DNA from 4 places in the Planococcus donghaensis genome. Region 1 is predicted to be linked to each of the others. Evidence: riboswitches for the same ligand, from Rfam matches in the RefSeq annotation. Region 1 holds a riboswitch; each other region holds the start of a gene.

Region 1 (4,810 bases):
CGAGAAGGTGAAACAACTTGGAAAATGGGACGATTGAAACAAAAAAACGATATCCTTCTCCAAATCCTCATGTTCAATTGACAGAAATCGTGTATTGGTCAGAAGGATTGCGAGTAAAAGGAATGCTAGCTGAACCGAAAAAAAGAGACAGCTATAGTGGCATCTTGTATTTAAGAGGAGGCATTCAATCGATCGGGATGGTACGTCCAGCACGAATTGCTCAATTTGCCGCGCAAGGTTTTGTTGTGTTTGCTCCGTATTATCGAGGCAATCGAGGCGGTGAAGGGCGCGATGAATTTGCAGGGGAGGACCGGTGGGATGCTGTGCATGCGGTGGATGTATTGAAACAATTCAGCAATGGAAATGTTCATTTATTGGCGTTTTCACGTGGCGGCATTATGGCATTATGGACAGCAATTTTACGTCAAGACATTGCATCGGTCGTCACGTGGGCAGGTGTGACAGATACAATATTAACCTATAAAGAACGCCCCGATATGCGCCGTATGATGAAGCGACTATACGGGGGAACCCCAAATACCGCTTTAAGTCATTTTGAAGAGCGCAATCCATTACTCCGTATTGAAGAAAATACGGCGCCCGTTTTAATCATTCATGGCTTACAAGATGACAACGTCTCACCTGGACAAGCGTATTTGTTAGAAGAAGCGTTAAAGTTAAACGATCAACCATATGAGACATGGTACTTTCCAGAGTACACGCATTTCTTTCCACCTGCAGCCAATCGGCAAACTGTAAAAGCAGTGTGTCAGTGGGTGAGAGAAAAAGAAAAGTAAAAAAAGCCCGTTCGGATTTTACTCCGAATGGGCTTTTGTGAAATTATTTTTGAGTTGGTCCGCCGTGCACGCTGATTTCAGGTGCAACCGTGCCGAACTTTTTGAAGTTTTCTTGGAACTCTTGTGCTAATTCATTCGCTTTTTTGTCATATGCTTCTTTATCATCCCATGCATGGCGTGGGTTTAATACTTCTGTTGGAACTCCAGGTATTTCTGTTGGAATTTCAAAACCGAAAATGGCTTCTTTTTCTGTTGGTACATTGTTTAAGTCACCTTTAATCGCAGCTCGAACCATTGTACGCGTGTAAGAAAGTTTCATGCGGCTACCGACTCCGTATACGCCACCAGTCCAACCTGTGTTTACAAGGAAAACTTGAGCGCCATGCTCGTCGATTTTCTTGCCTAGCATTTCAGCATATACTGTTGCGTGTAACGGTAAGAAAGGTGAACCAAAGCAAGTTGAGAACGTTGCTTCAGGAGTTGTGATTCCGCGTTCTGTGCCTGCTAGTTTAGACGTGTATCCACTTAAGAAGTGGTACATAGCTTGTTCTTTTGTTAATTTACTGATTGGAGGCAATACGCCAAATGCGTCAGCCGTCAAGAAGACAATCGTTTTAGGATGTCCTGCAACTGAAGGGTCTACAATATTGTCGATAGCTTGCATTGGGTATGCAGCACGCGTGTTTTCAGTTAATGAACCATCGTCATAGTTTGGAATGCGTGTTTCAGGATCGACTACAACGTTTTCAAGAACTGAACCAAAACGAATTGCATCGTAAATTTGTGGTTCGTTTTCACGAGACAAATTGATTGTTTTAGCGTAGCAGCCGCCTTCAATGTTAAATACACCGTTATCTGACCAACCGTGCTCATCGTCACCGATTAGCTTACGATTGCCATCAGCTGATAAAGTCGTTTTACCCGTACCAGATAAACCGAAGAACAATGTGACATCGCCTTCTGGCCCAACATTTGCTGAACAGTGCATAGGTAAAATGCCTTTTTCAGGAAGTAAGTAGTTCATAATAGAGAAAATCGATTTTTTCATTTCGCCAGCGTATTCAGTTCCGCCGATCAAAATGATCTTTTGCTCCATTGATACGATGATGAAAGTTTCAGAAGCTGTACCGTCAACTTCAGGGTCTGCCTGGAAAGTTGGAGCATACACAACAGTGAATTCAGCTTCATGTGTTTGTAATTCTTCAGCCGATGGACGGATGAACAATTGGTGAGCAAATAGATTGTGCCATGCGTATTCATTGATTGTTTGGATAGGTACACGTGATTCGTGGTCAGCACCAGCAAATCCTTTGAAAACGTAAAGCGCATCTTTGTCTTTTAAGTGCTTAATCACTTTAGCGTAGAGCTTTTCAAACACTTCGCTTGAGATTGGACGGTTCACATTGCCCCAGTCGACTTTGTTTTTAGAGCTTTCTTCTTCCACCATGTATTTGTCTTTCGGTGAGCGGCCAGTATATTTTCCTGTTTCCGCTTTTACAGCGCCTTCCCGAGTTAATACCGCTTCCTTGCGGGATGTTGCTGCTTCCACTAGTTGTGGCACTGATAATTGAACATGCACATTTTGGCCAGTTAAAAGTTCCTTCAAGTCGTTTGCAAAGTTCACTGAAGTCATATATATGTACCTTCCTTTTCTGTTATTCCCATAGCAATGGGGAGGATGTATATTCGTTCATTAGTATAACACATTAGGTTTATTAGTCTACACTAATCCGCTGCAGAAATTAAAAAAATTGGATGACATTAACACTATATATAGAAAGAATAGTAAATCATTTCGAATTTATGGTGGTTTTTAAACGTTAAATGCAAAGTCTGTCAATTTAATTTGCATAAAATGTTGACATCGCAGTGCTACTTCCGTATGATGAAAAATTGAACGGATACTCTTATTCCGAGCTGGTGGAGGGGGCAGGCCCTATGAAACCCGGCAACCTGCTACATATGTAGTGATGGTGCCCAACCTGACACAAGGCGAACAGGCCTTGGATGATAAGAGTGAAAGGTGCTTATGATGATTTTTCCTTTCCTCATGCAGAATGAGTGAAGGGATTTTTTTATGAAATGCCCTTAATCCTCGTGTGCAAAGGCCACAAACGGCTTGAAGTTCAATCCAGAGTTTCTGGAACGGACTTGACATGGGAAACGAGTACCGTATCAATTTCGAGAGCAATCTCGCAGGATATAAGGAGGAACATTTTTTGAAAAACCGTAGATTATTTACATCAGAATCAGTAACAGAAGGACATCCGGATAAGATCTGTGACCAAATCTCAGATGCTATTTTAGATGCAATTTTAACCGAGGATCCAAATGCACGCGTTGCGTGTGAAACAACTGTCACAACAGGACTTGTACTAGTTGCAGGAGAAATCACGACATCTACTTATGTGGATATTCCGAAAGTTGTTAGACAAACAGTAAAAGAAATTGGATACACACGCGCTAAATATGGTTTTGACTCAGAAACAAGTGCTGTTCTTACAGCAATTGATGAGCAATCAGCAGACATCGCTGCAGGAGTTAACGTAGCGCTAGAATCACGTGATGGCCAAATGACAGATAAAGAATTAGATGATATCGGAGCAGGTGACCAAGGGTTGATGTTCGGATATGCAAACAACGAAACAGAAGAATTAATGCCATTGCCGATTTCATTGGCACATAAATTGGCACGTCGTTTAGCTGAAGTTCGCAAAGAAGAAATTCTTCCATACTTGCGTCCAGATGGCAAAACACAAGTAACAGTTGAATACGATGAAAACAACAAACCGCTTCGTGTGGATACAATTGTTATCTCAACTCAACATCACCCAGAAGTAACATTAGAGCAAATTCAACGCAACATTAAAGAATATGTAATTAATGAAGTTGTACCAGCTAAATGGATTGACGAAGAAACAAAATACTTTATCAACCCAACTGGTCGTTTTGTTATTGGCGGACCTCAAGGAGATGCAGGTTTAACAGGACGTAAAATCATCGTTGATACTTATGGTGGTTATGCTCGTCATGGTGGCGGCGCATTCTCAGGAAAAGACGCAACAAAAGTTGACCGTTCAGCGGCTTATGCGGCACGTTATGTAGCGAAAAACATCGTAGCAGCTGGTCTTGCAGATAAATGTGAAGTTCAATTAGCTTATGCAATTGGTGTAGCACATCCTGTATCTATTGCATTTGATACGTTTGGAACTGGCATTGTTGATGAAGACAAATTAGATGATTTGGTACGCGCAAACTTTGACTTGCGTCCTGCTGGCATCATTAAAATGTTGGATCTACGTCGCCCAATCTACAAGCAAACTGCAGCTTACGGACATTTTGGCCGTACGGATGTTGATTTGCCGTGGGAACGTACAGACAAAGCAGCAATCTTAAAAGAACAAGCTGGCGTTTAAGTTAACTACACAAAAAGGACGACTAGGCAGTGATGCCCGGTCGTCCTTTTTCTGTTTGTTATGCTTTTTGAAGTGATTTATAATAAGCAGCTTTTTCTGCATACTCACGGACAATGCGTTTCATGTCTTCTTTATCATCTTCGTGAAGTTCACGGACAACTGTTGCAGGACGGCCAAACGCTAGCATGCCAGGAGGAATGACTTTTCCTGGCGGCACGAGACTACCCGCACCAACAAATGCGCCTTCTCCAATTTCAGCTCCGTCAAGAATAAGAGAACCCATGCCAACTAACGCACCTTTACGAACCGTGCAGCTATGAAGCGTTACTTGATGCCCTATTGTTACTTCATCTTCAAGAAGCAAAGTTTTGCCTGGGCTTTGATGAAGCATGCACAAGTCTTGGATGTTAACTTTATTGCCGATGATGGTAGGAGAAACGTCACCGCGAATGACCGTATTAAACCAAACGGATGAGTCAGCACCAATCGTCACATCGCCAGTGATTGTCGTATAGTCTGCAATAAAAGCGGATGTGTCGATTTGTGGAAATTTGTCTTTAAATGGATAAATCATGGCAAAGCTCCTTTAAACAAGAT
Region 2 (4,810 bases), 610 kb from region 1:
CAATGGTGATGGGAATTCCGACAATGGCTAATTCGAACAGCGAAAATCCTTTTAGACCATAATCGATCAACATGCCATGAACGACTAAATTAGTAGAAGTTCCCATCAAAGTGATGGTGCCACCTAAAATAGTTACATACGATAAAGGAATCAATACTTTAGAAGGGGCAATATTGCGTTCTTCAGCCCATTTTTTCAATAATGGTGTTAACGTCACTACGATGGGCGTATTATTCAAAAAAGCAGAAATCAAAGGCAATGGAAGGAAAATGCGAAACAATGAACCTTTCAAGCTTTTTCCTTTATTCAGCCAACTGATCATCATCTGATCGATTAGGCCATGCTTTTGCACAGTACCGACTACGATAAACAACAAGGCAATCGTCAACATTCCTGGATTTGAAAACCCACGCAATGCTTCTTCTGTCGTTAAAATTCCAGATAGCAGCAAGACTACCAATGCCAAAAACACAATCATATCCGGACGAGCAATTTCAAAAAGTAACGCACTGACCATGCCGACAATGACAATAAGCACAAAAATCATTTGGACTGACATAGGCAACCACCCTCTAATTAGTTACTAATTACGGTCTCCCGCAAGCCTTTGATCAGCACATCGGCTACTTCCGGACGGGAAAATTGCTTCGGTGGCTTTTCTCCGTTGCGAAGTAATTCACGAACTTTTGTCCCACTTAGATGAACATGGTGTTCTGCATCATGGGGGCAAGTTTTGGCTGTCGCCATATTTTCACAAGAATTGCAGTAAAAAGAATGTTCGAATTTAAAAATTTGAATACCCAATTCATCTTCAAATTGACTGATAAATTCCTGTGCCTCGTATGTGCCATAATAATCTCCGACACCTGCATGATCACGTCCGACAATAAAATGCGTGCATCCGTAATTCTTCCGGACAATGGCATGGAGAACAGCTTCTTTTGGACCGGCATAACGCATAGCCGCAGGATAAATGGCTAAACGTGCTCGGTCTTGCGGATAATAATGCTTCAAAATGACTTGGTAACTTTCCATCCGAACAGCGGCGGATATATCATCTGATTTGGTTTCACCAACTAATGGATTTAGCAACAAGCCATCGACTACTTCCAAGGCGGCTTTCTGAATATATTCATGCGCACGATGCACCGGGTTACGTGTTTGAAAACCAACAATTGTTTTCCAGCCAAGGTCTTTGAACAACTGTCGCGTTTCAAGAGGATCTAGATGAAACTCTGCGAATTCGCTGTGATCTGGACGGTTCAACAAGATAATCGGACCTGCCAAGTAAATCTTTCCACGTGTATATAATTTCTCTACACCTGCATGCGCTTTTTCTGTGGTACCGTAAATTTTTTCAGCTTCTAATACTTTGTCATAACTATACTTTTCGGTTAACTCGAGCGTGCCATAAATAATTCCATCTTCGCCTTTTAAGGCTATGTGGTCGCCGATTTGGTAGCGGTCCGCTTCTTTTTCTGTAACGGACAGCGTTATCGGCACGCTCCAAACCGTGCCATCGCTTAGACGTGATGTTTGTAAAACACTGCTGTAATCTTTTTGTCCAAGAAAGCCTGTCAATGGGCTGAAGCCGCCAATACCGATCAACTCTAAATCTGAGATAGCCCAATCCGAAATGGATATCGAAGAAAGAGATGCTGCTTTTTTCAACGCCTGTTCCCTTGCAGTGCCGACTAACTGTCTATTTACCAAATCTCCACCGTGTGCTTTACTTGTCATGATATTACCTCCAATGTGATTTTTTCTACGTGTTAGTTCTTGAAAAAGCGCTCTGAGACCAAACTATCCAGACATTCAGGCAAAAAGAAAAGGACCTCTTCAATAAGAAGAAGGTCCTAAAAAGCCAAACAATCTTCTTATCTTCTAGGCTAAAACAAGCCTATTGGAGTTAGCACCGTTTCCTTAAAGGAGGGTTGCTGAGACATCACAGGGCCAATCCCTCCGTCTCTCTTGATAAGAACGTCTATTCAATTGTTAGTGAAAATTGTCTGAAATGTTTGATTTCACAAAGTATATATTATACTATTCCGAGTGTCAAACTATGTTTTAAGTTTTTTTATATTTATATTTGCAAAAAATCAATCACAAACAGTAACGTCATGCGAATAATGCTCCACTGTAGTGCTTATTTTTTTAAGAATTCAGCGAATTATTTATTTTTATAACTCTTCTTAGAATTTATTTGCTAGTATTAAATGCATAAAGGAGGCAGAAAACATGACGACAATCCCCATCATGATTGATATAAAAAACAAAGAAGTAGTCGTTGTTGGAGGCGGACATATAGCAACACGTAGACTTGAACGTTTGGTTGATCAAGAGGCAAGATTGACTGTCATTAGTCCAACTGCGACTGCTGAAATAATCCGATGGGCAGATCAAGAACTGGTCACTTGGAAGCCGAGAAATTTTGAGTATCAAGATTTGGAAAAAGCTTTTATGCTGATTGTTGCAACGAATGACCCCGTTAGTAATGTAGCTGCACGAAAAGCGGCTCCCCCAAATTGCTTAGTGAATGCTGTTGATGAAGCTGAGTTCGGCAACATTCATTTTCCCGCTCATTTCACAAGAGGAAAATTGAGTATTGCGGTGTCAACGAATGGGGCAAGCCCCATGCTCGCAAAAAAAATTAACCAAGAATTGGCTAATCAATTCGATGACCGCTATGACCAATACCTCGAATTTCTTTTTGCTGCTAGGCTGCTCATAAAAAAAGCCAGGATTTCTAGTCCTGACAAAAAAGCTTATTTGCGCACATTTCTAGATGAATCCTTTTTACAGGACGCTATTCAGCAGCAGACACTTCGTGAATTACAGTTGCTTGTAGACAAGACGAAACAAAATATAGACTAACAGTAAGCCATTTTTCTTTTGCTGAAAATCCTTAGCTAAATAGAATTTTTGTTGAATAATCAGAGTCTGCCAACGCATCTTTAAAGCGTTGCTCATCTTAAACTCTTCACTATATTTCGCCATATAAAAACACCCCGAAAGTTAGATTTAAACTCTAACTTTTGGGGTGTTTTTATTTTCGGTACTTAATCGCCAATCCTTTTAGAAAATTCCGCGCGTAGCGATCGCCGCATTCTTTGTAATTTTTATGACCGACTTTACGAAGCAAGGCACCTAATTCCCCTTTAGTAACCGTAACTCCTGCTAACTCCCAAATCGCTAACATATCTTCGCTAGTTAACTGCAAAGCGATTTTCACTTTCTTCAGCAGTAAGTTATTGGAACGCTCATTAGTTAGTGATGGCACTTCTGGCTGGCCCGGTTTAGGCTCTTGACGACCTCTTTTAAAAATAATAAAGCCATTTAAAAAGGATTCGAAAAGGGAATCTTCGGCTTTAATATAATCATCATGCTCTTCATAATCAATCCATATGCTGTCGTCATCTTCTTCATCACTTTCAGGAGTTTTCGTCAACACTTTCAATACTTCTTCCTTACTTAAATCAATGCCACCCAATTTAAAAATTTCAACCATGTCTTTATTTTTTATATCCAACGCATAACGCAGTCTGATCAATAAATCATTATTGTCCATTTAATTTCCTCCTGTTGCTTTCCAGTATCCTTGTTATCTACATTAAATCCTTCTCTAATGATAGCATATATTCTCCTGTCTACCAGTCTGTCCTGAAGACAGTAAAAGAGACAGCCTCAATTGACCGTCTCTTGTTTTTCTCTATTCTTTATTGTTTTTAAACGTTCAACGTTGTTCTTTAACTCTTGGATAATCTTTAAAGACTCTTCATCTTCTACCGATTCCTCATAGAAAAAATCCAAATCTCGTTCTATATCTGCCAATCTTTCATTGTAATGCTTGAGCTTCTCCGCATTAATCAACTGCTTTGCTTCTTGGATGCTTTTCATCTCATTCTACCCCCGTTTTGGCAATGCAAAACTAATAGTATCTTCTATTCCCTTTATTACTCATTTCTAAACTTAGTTTAAAGATATATTTTTAAATTTTTTCAACTAAGCAAAATCGTCAACCAAGTTTACAATACTTTCCATGTATGTTATAGTATTAATAGATGAGTTACATTTGAGGAGGAAAAAGGATGTTCGCTATTGGAGATCATATCATTTATTCCACCCACGGCCTTTGTAAGATTAACGACATTTACGACGTAACCGTTTCAGATGTCACTAAGCAATATTATCAATTGCAACCTTTAGAGAATACATTAGTGACGATTAGCACACCAGTTGGTAACGACAAGGTTGTCATGCTAAAGCTCCTTCAACGAGAAGAAGCACTCGCAATTATTGAGGTCTTTAAGCAACCCGAACTAGAAGCTGATCTTCCACAAAACCCAAAAGCACAACCAAAGAAAGTCCAGTCAGGTGACCGCATGCAAATTGCAGGTGTTATCAACGGATTATTACGTAAAAAGTTTGATACTCAAATTCAAAAAGAGTCTTTATATGAACACGACTATAACCTTTTGAACAATACACAAATTATTCTTTTTAAAGAACTTGCCCATGCACTGGATACGAGTTTTGAAGAAATCAATAAAATGATTAACGATTTGATCACGGATGAACAACCGCAAGCAATTAATTAATCTACCACCTAAAAAGAGCCGCTTCCTCAACGAATTGAGGAAGCGGCTCTTTTCTTTAGGTATAACTAAATTTCCCAGTCACCTTTTAAAATATCCTTTAAGATTTTCAATTGATCTACACCAATTTTTTTAGCGATTTGGTTTTCAAGTTGCTTTTTTACCACTTCGTGTTCTTCATGACACTCTTCACCTAACGTCGTTAGTCTAATGCA
Region 3 (4,810 bases), 1.6 Mb from region 1:
AGAAAATTCTGTCGCAAAAGAAAAACGATGCCCATAGAGGACATCGTTTCATTAGTTTTGTTGCTTAAGTTGAAGAGATGCTTGATGGGCATCTTTGATTTGTTCTAATAGATTTTTGTCTGTCAACAAACGATATCCCGTGTTAGCTAAAGCTTTAGCACCTCGGATTAATGCTCTATCGCCTTGATTAGATTTTGCTGCTTCACGAAACTCTTCGGTATGTGCAATTAATATTTCAGGTCCAATTTTGATATAACCATGGGCGGTTGGAACTTCATAGCTGATATTGCCAGCGTCGGTAGAACCAAGTCCAGAAATTCGTGAATCGGCTACGGTTTCACCTTGCGCTTCGAGTTCGCTGCGGATTACATCGTCCAAAGGAGAAGTTAACACTAAATCCCGAACTTCATTTTGAAATCGTTCGATTTTCACAGTAGCACCAGTAGCTAAAGCTGCACCTTCAGCAATTGCGCGAACTTTACGAGCGGTTTCCGCCGTTTTCTTCCATGAGTCTCCGCGAATGTAAAATCGCGCAGCCGCATACTCTGGAATAATATTGGGGGCGTCTCCACCGTGCGTAATAATACCATGAACACGCGCATCTGACGGCAATTGCTGACGCAATGCGTTTAATGCTATTAAACAGTTGAAGTACAGCGTCTAATGCATTAATGCCTTTTTCAGGAGAACCGGCTGCATGAGCAGGTTTACCGTAAAAGTGAAATTCTAGTGGATCCACTGCAAGAGATGGACCTGTGATCGCTGAGTTTCCAGAAGGATGGAGCATTAGCGCTGCATCAATTTCTTCAAGTAAACCGTGTTTGACAAAACTGCCTTTTGCACTCCCATTTGGTCCACCTTCTTCGGCAGGTGTGCCAAGAACCACCACTTCACCACCCACAGCGTCGAGAGTTTCAGACAAGGCAATCGCGGCGGCTACGCTCGTCGTGCCAATTATATTGTGTCCACAAGCATGTCCAATTCCAGGAAGTGCATCGTATTCAGCGAGATAAGCGATAGTGGGGCCAGAAAGTTCACTTTTCTTACGAGCAAAAAACGCAGTTTCATGTCCAGCAACGCCTTTTTCCACAGCAAACCCAGCTTCTTCGAGCAAGCTGATTAATAACGTACTGGCGAAAAATTCTTGGTTGCCAATTTCAGGTCGGTCATGAATTTCATGACTTGCTTTAATGTATGTCGAACGTTTTGAATCGATAGACTGAGAGATGGTCTGAGCTGCTTCTTCGATAAGCGTCATTCAATTTCCTCCTTACATGCTTGTTATTGGTAGTCCACTAATTCTTCTACAGTAACGTTCGTTGGAATTTGAGCTCCTTTTGTATGTTCAATGATAAATTCAGTCGTGTCTTCTTGTTGGTACAATTCAACGATTTTTAAATAAGCTTCGTTTTCTGCATCTTCAGCATTTGCTGCAATCAAGTTAATATAAGGTTTTGCTGTATCACTTTCGCGAGCGATAGGGTCTTCTGTGGGATTCAATCCAGCGTCTACTGCAACACCATTATTAATAATCGAAGCTGCAACATCGGGCATAGCGCGCGGTGTATGACCGGATACCATTGGCACAATTTCAAGGTTTTTCGGATTTTCGGTAATGTCTTCAGCGGTTCCTGTCAGACCGGCATCTTCAGAAAGTGTAATTAAGCCAGCTTCATCCAGAAGTAAAAGTGCTCGGCCCATGTTAGTGGCTTCGTTAGGGACAGCGATTTGTGAGTCTTGTGGAAGTTCCTCGATAGATTCGTATTTATCGGAATACAAGCCCATTGGTGCGATGACTGTGGAGCCAATTGGCACGATATCAATATTGTGTTCGGCAACAAACTCATCAAAATACGAAATTGTTTGGAAAGCGTTCAAATCCAATTCACCTTCTGCAAGAGCTAAGTTGGGTGCTACATAATCAGAAAATGTTTGAATTTCTAAATCAATGCCTTCTTTTTCAGCTTTTTCAGCAATGTAATCCCATATGGTCGTATCCGAACCGCTTATGCCAAGTGTTACTTTTGTTGTGTCTTCTGCGCTACTATCATCTCCGCACGCCGCTAAGGTTAATACCGATAATGTCAGTAATGCTGTTGCAATAATTTTTTTCATGAATAATTCCTCCGATTTTTTTTAGGGTTTACTTTGTGTTAACTACGTCTTACTCGTCTTGATAGAATATTTCCGAAAGATTGAACACCTTGCACGAGTACGACAAGAATCGCTACAGTGACAAACATGATAAAGGTATCGAATCTCTGATATCCGTATGTAATGGCTAAGTCCCCAAGACCACCACCGCCAATAGCTCCGGCCATAGCAGATGCACCGATTAGCCCGACTACAGCTATTGTTAATGCAAGAACAAGTGAGCTGAGAGCTTCAGGGATTAAGAAGCGAAAAATAATTTGTACGGGTGATGCACCCATTGCTTGAGCGGCTTCGATCACGCCTTTGTCGACTTCAAGAAGCGAGTTTTCGATTAATCGAGCAATATAAGGACCAGCATAAAAAACTAAAGGAACAATGGCTGCTGCAGTTCCGATAGACGTCCCAACAATAAGGCGTGTTAATGGAATGATGGCAACCATCAAAATGATAAAAGGAACTGAGCGGAAAATATTAATGATGATGTTTAGCACTTTGGAAATCGACTCGTTTTCAATTAAATGTCCTTTTCTTGTAATCACAAGAAGAATGCCGAGTGGAAAGCCAATCAATAAAGAAAATCCGAATGCTGCGCCGGTCATATAAATGGTTTCCCACAAAGCTTCTAAAATTTGGTAGTAGTTAACTGACATAATGAGTAACCTCCTCTATGTGAATATTGCTGTCTCGAATAGAAGTGATTGCACGTTCGACCTTATTTAGTTCACCTGAAAATTCCACAATTAAATTGCCGTAGGGAACTCCTTGTAATTCGGTAATATTTCCAAATAATACATTTAAATTAACATTAAAATCTCGTGATACCTGGGACATAACGGGTGTACCGACGGAATTCCCTGTAAATTGCAACCGGTAAATTGCGTGATCGCTATGGGTATCATGAATTTGGGCTAACAAGGATTCAGGTAATTCATCGTTCATAACAGAGCGGACAAAGCGTTTTGTTGTAGCTTGTTGTGGGTTTGAAAAAACTTCGAAAACTGTCCCTTGCTCAATAACTTTTCCGTCTTCTAGGACCGCTACTTTGTTGCAAATTTCTCGAATAACGCCCATTTCATGTGTAATAAGCAAGATAGTTATGTTGTATTCTTTGTTGATTTTTTTAAGTAAATCTAAAATTGACTTAGTCGTTTGAGGATCAAGTGCTGACGTTGCTTCATCGCATAATAATACAGAAGGGTTGGTAGCTAAAGCGCGAGCAATACCAATCCGTTGCTTTTGTCCACCTGACAATTGATCTGGATATTTTTGTGCTTGGTCTGCAAGCCCCACAAAGTCGAGTAAGTCTTTAACTTGTTTTTCAATATCTTCTTTAGGTGTCTTTGCTAAGAGTAGTGGCATCGCAACGTTGTGATAAACGGTTTTAGAATTTAGTAAGTTGAAGTGTTGAAAAATCATACCGATATCTTTTCGGATGGTACGAATTTCTTTGCCAGACAAAGTCGAAATATCTTTTCCATGAACTAATACGCGTCCTTTAGAAGGGCGTTCGAGCAAATTTACTGTACGGATCAATGAGCTTTTACCAGCTCCACTAAAGCCGATCACTCCGTAGATTTCGCCAGTTTCGACAGTTAAATCAATGCCATTTAATGCATGGATTTGCTGGTTACCTGATTGGTAAGTTTTGGCGACGCCTTCGAATTGAATCATGTTGACTTGACCTCCTCATGCTGTATTGTTTCAAATCGCTCATGCTCACAATCCGTTGAGAAACTAGACAAAAAAACCCTCTTTTTTCTTAAACCATAAGAAAAAAGAGGGTTCCTGTAGAAACCATCTAATTCTCATCTTCCAAATGCACGGGTGCATTTGCAGGAGTTGGCACAGTTTTTGTGGTTAAACAAATCTGCTGCCGAAACGTCATAGGGCCTGTCCCTCGGTTTCTCTGGATAAGAAAGTGATGTATGCTATTCGATTCGTGATTCCTACTTTATGGTGGAATAACAAAAAAGTCAAGAAGAAGATTAGTTTTTTATTTTATTACTTTTAAAATATGCTTATGTTCCCAATTAAATTGGGGTAGAAGATTTCTTTTTAAATACTGTAGCTACTTTTGTTTCGGTACCATTCTTTATTCGGATAATATTTTCACGATGCTTCCAAATAGCCATTGCAAAAAGTAAGATGGAAATCAGCAGGGGCCAAAATCCATTTGCGGGAACCAATGCTATCACAAAGAACGTTGTATAAAGGACAAGTACTCCTATAACGAGGTAGTTTGTTGTGAGTGAGACAGCAATCAATAATAATAATCCTAGTAAGCCAAGTTTCCAATCAAGCGCTAGCATAACCCCAATCACAGAAGCAGTTCCTTTTCCTCCGTTAAACTTCATAAAGAACGGGAAATTATGACCGAAAATAACTCCGGCACCTGCTATAAACAGCATTGCCCATGTGAGTTCCGGAGAAAAATCACCTAGACTTAATAAGAAAGCTAGCCCTGCAACTGCCGCAAACCCCTTAAAAATATCAATAATAGCAACGAGTAATCCGTATTTCCAACCTAAAACAATGGCAGCATTAGAGGCACCGGCATTTTTTACACCAGAAGTTTTGATGTTAACCCCCGACAACCGTTGTGCTGCTAAAGAGCCGTGACAACAACCAATTCCATAACTAACGATAAATAATAGCA
Region 4 (4,810 bases), 1.2 Mb from region 1:
TCTGAAAAAGAAAAAGCATACCCAAACAGCTTGTCAGGCGGCCAGAAACAGCGCGTAGCCATTGCTCGTGCCTTGGCAATGGAACCAGAGCTTATGCTCTTTGATGAACCAACATCAGCACTTGATCCTGAAATGGTTAAAGAAGTTCTTGATGTTATGAAAGACTTAGCACAATCAGGGATGACGATGGTTGTTGTTACGCATGAAATGGGCTTTGCTCGTGAAGTTGCAGATCGTGTCATCTTTTTAGATCACGGTGTGCTAGTCGAAGAAGGTCAACCTGTCGAATTTTTCAGCAATCCAAAAACCGAACGTGCAAAAGATTTTCTCGATAAAGTATTGTAACAGGTGTCCTTTGGGCACCTGTTTTTTTATGACTATTCTACGTTTTTTTTATTTGTTCATTCGATGCTCAAATGTCAAACAGATTCCCCGCCTTTCACATGTTATAATCAGATCTGGCAATCTTGCAGAAAACAGAGGTGGAAAATGTGTTTAGAAAGATAATTATTTTGATAAGCGTTGTATTTTTCATGTCGCTGTTTATTTTTACAGCAGTCATGTTTTTAAAAAATGAAGTAGAACTTTACTCCGACAACAATTTAACGTTAACGCTTGAAAAACCAACATTCATTTCTCTTAAAGAGCCTGAGGTTAGTGAAAATGAATCAGACTTAACACAGCTTTACCAACTGACATTCCTCGGCTTGAATGTGGGGACCTATACCCTTGTTGACCGTTCTTTTTCGAATGGGACTTCTATTATTTTTGAAGAGATTAAAAATACAAGTTGGGTCCCTTATACATTTTCAATGAATATTAAGGGCCTAAAAGACGCAGACTTTAAATCTTGGAATCCTCAACCAACTGTCCGACTCGACGAAGACGTCTATGGTTCCGATCCGACTACCAATCCTTATGGTATTTTCACGACTCCGGATGGCGAAATGTTGATTGGGAATGTGTATGTATCACGGAACCTTCAACTGGGTAATGGCAACTGGGTGCAGGAGCTCCGCCATGAAATTACCGAAATGACAGTAGAAGAAGGTGCTCTCTCAAAAAACCTTTGGCTTCCTCCTAAGCACACAAGTCAGACTTGGTTAATGGCTTCGCCAGAACCGTTATTTGATACAGAAGAACTGGAAGAGGAGTGGATTGCCTTCACCCTTGAAAATCGTCTATCTCAGTTAAACTGGTTAACCCCTGAAGGTCCTTTAGTGAAACTGGAATTGACGGATGACCCTCGAACACAGCTGGCTTATGGGTATATTAATAAACGGACTGCAGATTTAACTTCCTTGGAATGGAATGAAAAATCCTCTGCTGCGTTTTTTGAATCCATGATATTAAATGCAGAAATCAATAAACCTTAATATAAGGTCAAGCTCTTCTTTGGATATTAAACAAAATATTCTGTATAATAGAAATGAATTAAAATTCTTGTTTTTTGTCAGGTGGCTGCTGATTATTAAATAAGGAGGTTGGTCATAATGGAACGTAAAGTACTTGATCCGCAAGAAGTCGAACGTCGACTAGATGAAGACTTTAATGCAATTCTGAATATGATTGGCGAAGGTTCACCCGATTTTGCAGCCGATGAGGAAAACGAGATATTAAAAGAACGGCGCCGCGAAGAAGTTAAAGCTAAAGATCTTCATTAACATTAAAAATCACCTCTCTATAAATAGAGAGGTGATTTTTTGTACATATTTTTTCTTAGTGCATCATTTCTGCTAGATAATCGTATGACTTCAGGCGCTCTTCGTGGTAGAAAATTGGTGAATGGACAATCACTTCATGAGCACGTGTTTTTTGGATAAAGTTTTTCAGTTTTTGTTTCACGAGCTCGGGAGTTCCGACCATCATCGATTCAGAGTTTAATTTATCTCGGAAGATCGCAATTTCGCGATCTGTCCAAACGTCCTCTAACTTATCGATTGGTGGCTGGAATGTGGTTGGCTCTCCTCTCATCAACGAGAACATTTGCTGTTGGGAGGAAGTCGCTAACCATTCTGCACGTTCTTGTGTTTCCGCAATAATAACATTTACCCCAAGCATGGCATATGGTTCCGTTAATGCTTTAGATGGCTTGAAATTTTGATGATACAACTGCAAAGCTTGCATCATATAATCAGGAGCAAAATGACTAGCAAATGAAAACGGTAATCCTTTTAAAGCAGCAAGCTGCGCACTAAAGCCACTTGAGCCAAGTAGCCACATCGGCACTTTCATATTGGTTCCTGGGAAAGCACGAACACGCCCCACCGGATTTTCTGAAAAGTAATTTTCCAACTCCGCTACTTGTTGCGGAAAGTCTTCCCCATTGCTGTGTAAGCTTCGGCGCAATGCATGAGCAGTTGCTTGATCACTTCCGGGCGCACGTCCTAACCCCAAGTCAATGCGTCCGGGATAAATTGTTTCTAACGTACCAAACTGCTCAGCAATCACGAGTGGTGCATGATTTGGAAGCATTACGCCACCCGAACCTACACGAATCGATTTAGTCGCACCAGCAATATGGCCGATTAAAACAGATGTAGCCGAACTACCAATTCCCGGCATGTTATGATGCTCAGCTAACCAAAAGCGATTAAATCCAAGTGACTCCACATGTTGTGCTAACTCCACGCTATTTTTGAATGCCTGAGCCGTTTCCGCACCTTTATTAATCGGCGCCAAATCCAGTACAGACAACGGAATATCTTCGAATTTCTTGTTTGACATAATGACTTTCACTCCTATTCCTCTCCATTGTAGCGATGTTTTACAAAAACATCCCTTTTCCTGCTCATGAAAGAAAAGCGGAAGCTGCCGTGTAGATTCGACGGGCATAAGACGCTCTGGCAAAGCGGCGTTTTTCCAGCCGCACAGCTAGAGTAGCTTATGACCCGAGAATCTGGCAGCTGGAGCTAGACAACACGAAAAGTGAAAGTGCCTGGTCAGCTCCGACAGGCATAAGACAGACCAGCAGTGTGGCGTTCTTTGCCACGCAGCTGGGTTGACTTATGACCCGAGGAGCTAGGCACTTGCAACTGGACAACATGAAAAGCGGAAGTGGCTATGTAGTCCCGACAGGCTTAAGGCAGAACACGCAGGAAATCCTGATTTCCGTAGTGGGCTGACTTAAGACCCCGAGGGACTAGCCACTAGAGCTAGACAACACGAAAAGTGAAAGCTGCCGTGTAACCTCCCTTTTTTTCTTTCAATTCAAACTAATTAAAATCTTCTCTTGCTTTTCGCCTTCAAATGTTTTATGATAAGAAACATCGAAACAGAAACACCCTAAATTTAATAAGATATTTCTTATCTAGAGAGACGGAGGGATTTGGCCCTGTGAAGTCTCAGCAACCAGTCCGACGAAGACTACGGTGCTAAATCCAATAGGCTTCGCCTAGCAGATGAGAAGAATATGTTTCCTAACAGAGGCTTTCTTCTTAAAAGAAGAAAGCCTCTGTTTTATCGTGGAGAGGATGAGCAAAATGACAAAACACAGTTTAGAAACTTTATTGGTTCAATTAGGGAATCGTAGCGATGCTGCGACAGGAGCGGTAAATCCACCTATCTACTTATCCACCGCTTATGAACATCAAGGTCTTGGGCAATCGACTGGCTATGATTACACACGGACGAAAAATCCGACACGTTCTGTTTTAGAAGAAGGATTTGCTGAACTTGAAGGAGCAGATGCCGCATATGCATGCAGCTCTGGAATGGCCGCGATTCAACTAGTTTTGTCTTTATTCCGACCAGGCGATGAACTATTAGTGCCAGAAGATATTTATGGCGGTACGTATCGCCTATTAGATCATTTCGCAGCCGCTTATAACATCCATCCAATATATGCTGAATTTAAAAACGTAGAAGACACAGAAAAGAAAATAACGATAAACACACGGGCTCTTTTTATCGAAACGCCTACCAATCCGCTTATGCAGGAAATTGACCTGGTATCTTATGCCGCATTAGCGAAAAAACACAAACTGCTATTAATAGTAGATAATACGTTTTTAACACCTTTTTTCCAGCAACCTATCCAGCTTGGAGCTGATATTGTCATTCATAGCGCCACTAAATACATCGGGGGTCATAATGACGTATTGGCTGGCCTTGTTGCTGCTAAAGGAGAGAAGATATGCGACAAACTAGCCACATTCCATAACTCGGTTGGGGCTGTTCTCTCTCCTTTTGACTCTTGGTTATTAGTTCGAGGGTTAAAGACATTACCATTACGTATGAGACAACACGAAGCGAATGCCAAAGCAATTGCAGAATTCTTGTCTCATCAGCCGGTTGTATCGGACGTATTGTATCCGGGGAAAGGTGGTATGCTATCTTTCCGTTTACAGGAAGAAGCTTGGATTGGACCCTTTCTAGAAAACATTAAGCTCATCACGTTTGCTGAAAGCCTTGGCGGTGTCGAAAGCTTTATCACGTATCCTGCCACTCAAACTCACGCAGATATTCCTTTTGAAGAACGGACAAAGCGCGGCGTATGCAACCGTCTGCTACGATTCTCTGTAGGCGTTGAACTAGCCGAGGATTTAATCGCTGACTTAACACAAGCATTTTCAAAATTGAAAGAGGAGGTTGTTGAATATGACCGATCGTATTGAAACCAAGTTTATTCACTCTACTGGAGTTGATCCACTTACTGGGGCCGTTAACGTACCGATCTATTTGTCTTCTACATTTCATCAGAAAAGCTTAGATTCTTTTGGTCCGTTTGATTATAGTCGCTCAGGTAACCCTACGCGTCTTGCACTTGAAGAAACAATCGCAAAACTTGAAGGCGGCACACGTGGCTTTG

What was found. A riboswitch is a leader RNA that binds a small molecule or an ion and turns the genes downstream of it on or off. The one in region 1 is predicted to bind S-adenosylmethionine.
Region 2: linked by a shared signal. The riboswitch ahead of sat (sulfate adenylyltransferase) and the one ahead of metK (methionine adenosyltransferase) in region 1 are both predicted to bind S-adenosylmethionine.
Region 3: linked by a shared signal. The riboswitch ahead of BCM40_RS13620 (methionine ABC transporter ATP-binding protein) and the one ahead of metK (methionine adenosyltransferase) in region 1 are both predicted to bind S-adenosylmethionine.
Region 4: linked by a shared signal. The riboswitch ahead of BCM40_RS11945 (methionine biosynthesis PLP-dependent protein) and the one ahead of metK (methionine adenosyltransferase) in region 1 are both predicted to bind S-adenosylmethionine.

The regions. Positions count from the first base shown of each region.
Region 1 covers NZ_CP016543.2:1,161,844-1,166,653, forward strand. The annotation lists gene ytkD (RNA deprotection pyrophosphohydrolase) at 1-37, shown strand, start outside; gene BCM40_RS05840 (alpha/beta hydrolase family protein) at 18-797, shown strand; gene pckA (phosphoenolpyruvate carboxykinase (ATP)) at 841-2,430, opposite strand; SAM riboswitch class I at 2,702-2,814, shown strand; gene metK (methionine adenosyltransferase) at 3,017-4,213, shown strand; gene BCM40_RS05855 (gamma carbonic anhydrase) at 4,272-4,787, opposite strand.
Region 2 covers NZ_CP016543.2:550,999-555,808, reverse strand. The annotation lists gene BCM40_RS02930 (SLC13 family permease) at 1-559, opposite strand, end outside; gene sat (sulfate adenylyltransferase) at 577-1,740, opposite strand; SAM riboswitch class I at 1,875-1,981, opposite strand; gene BCM40_RS02920 (NAD(P)-binding protein) at 2,239-2,874, shown strand; gene BCM40_RS02915 (YehS family protein) at 3,047-3,568, opposite strand; gene BCM40_RS02910 (hypothetical protein) at 3,685-3,897, opposite strand; gene BCM40_RS02905 (CarD family transcriptional regulator) at 4,089-4,598, shown strand; gene BCM40_RS02900 (MarR family winged helix-turn-helix transcriptional regulator) at 4,664-4,810, opposite strand, start outside.
Region 3 covers NZ_CP016543.2:2,772,302-2,777,111, reverse strand. The annotation lists partial or broken gene BCM40_RS16620 (M20 family metallopeptidase) at 52-1,258, opposite strand; gene BCM40_RS13630 (MetQ/NlpA family ABC transporter substrate-binding protein) at 1,282-2,115, opposite strand; gene BCM40_RS13625 (methionine ABC transporter permease) at 2,154-2,804, opposite strand; gene BCM40_RS13620 (methionine ABC transporter ATP-binding protein) at 2,794-3,825, opposite strand; SAM riboswitch class I at 3,957-4,071, opposite strand; gene BCM40_RS13615 (glycerol-3-phosphate acyltransferase) at 4,185-4,810, opposite strand, start outside.
Region 4 covers NZ_CP016543.2:2,379,588-2,384,397, forward strand. The annotation lists gene BCM40_RS11930 (amino acid ABC transporter ATP-binding protein) at 1-345, shown strand, start outside; gene BCM40_RS11935 (hypothetical protein) at 492-1,376, shown strand; gene BCM40_RS16500 (hypothetical protein) at 1,494-1,664, shown strand; gene BCM40_RS11940 (LLM class flavin-dependent oxidoreductase) at 1,720-2,727, opposite strand; SAM riboswitch class I at 3,304-3,408, shown strand; gene BCM40_RS11945 (methionine biosynthesis PLP-dependent protein) at 3,483-4,616, shown strand; gene metC (cystathionine beta-lyase) at 4,600-4,810, shown strand, end outside.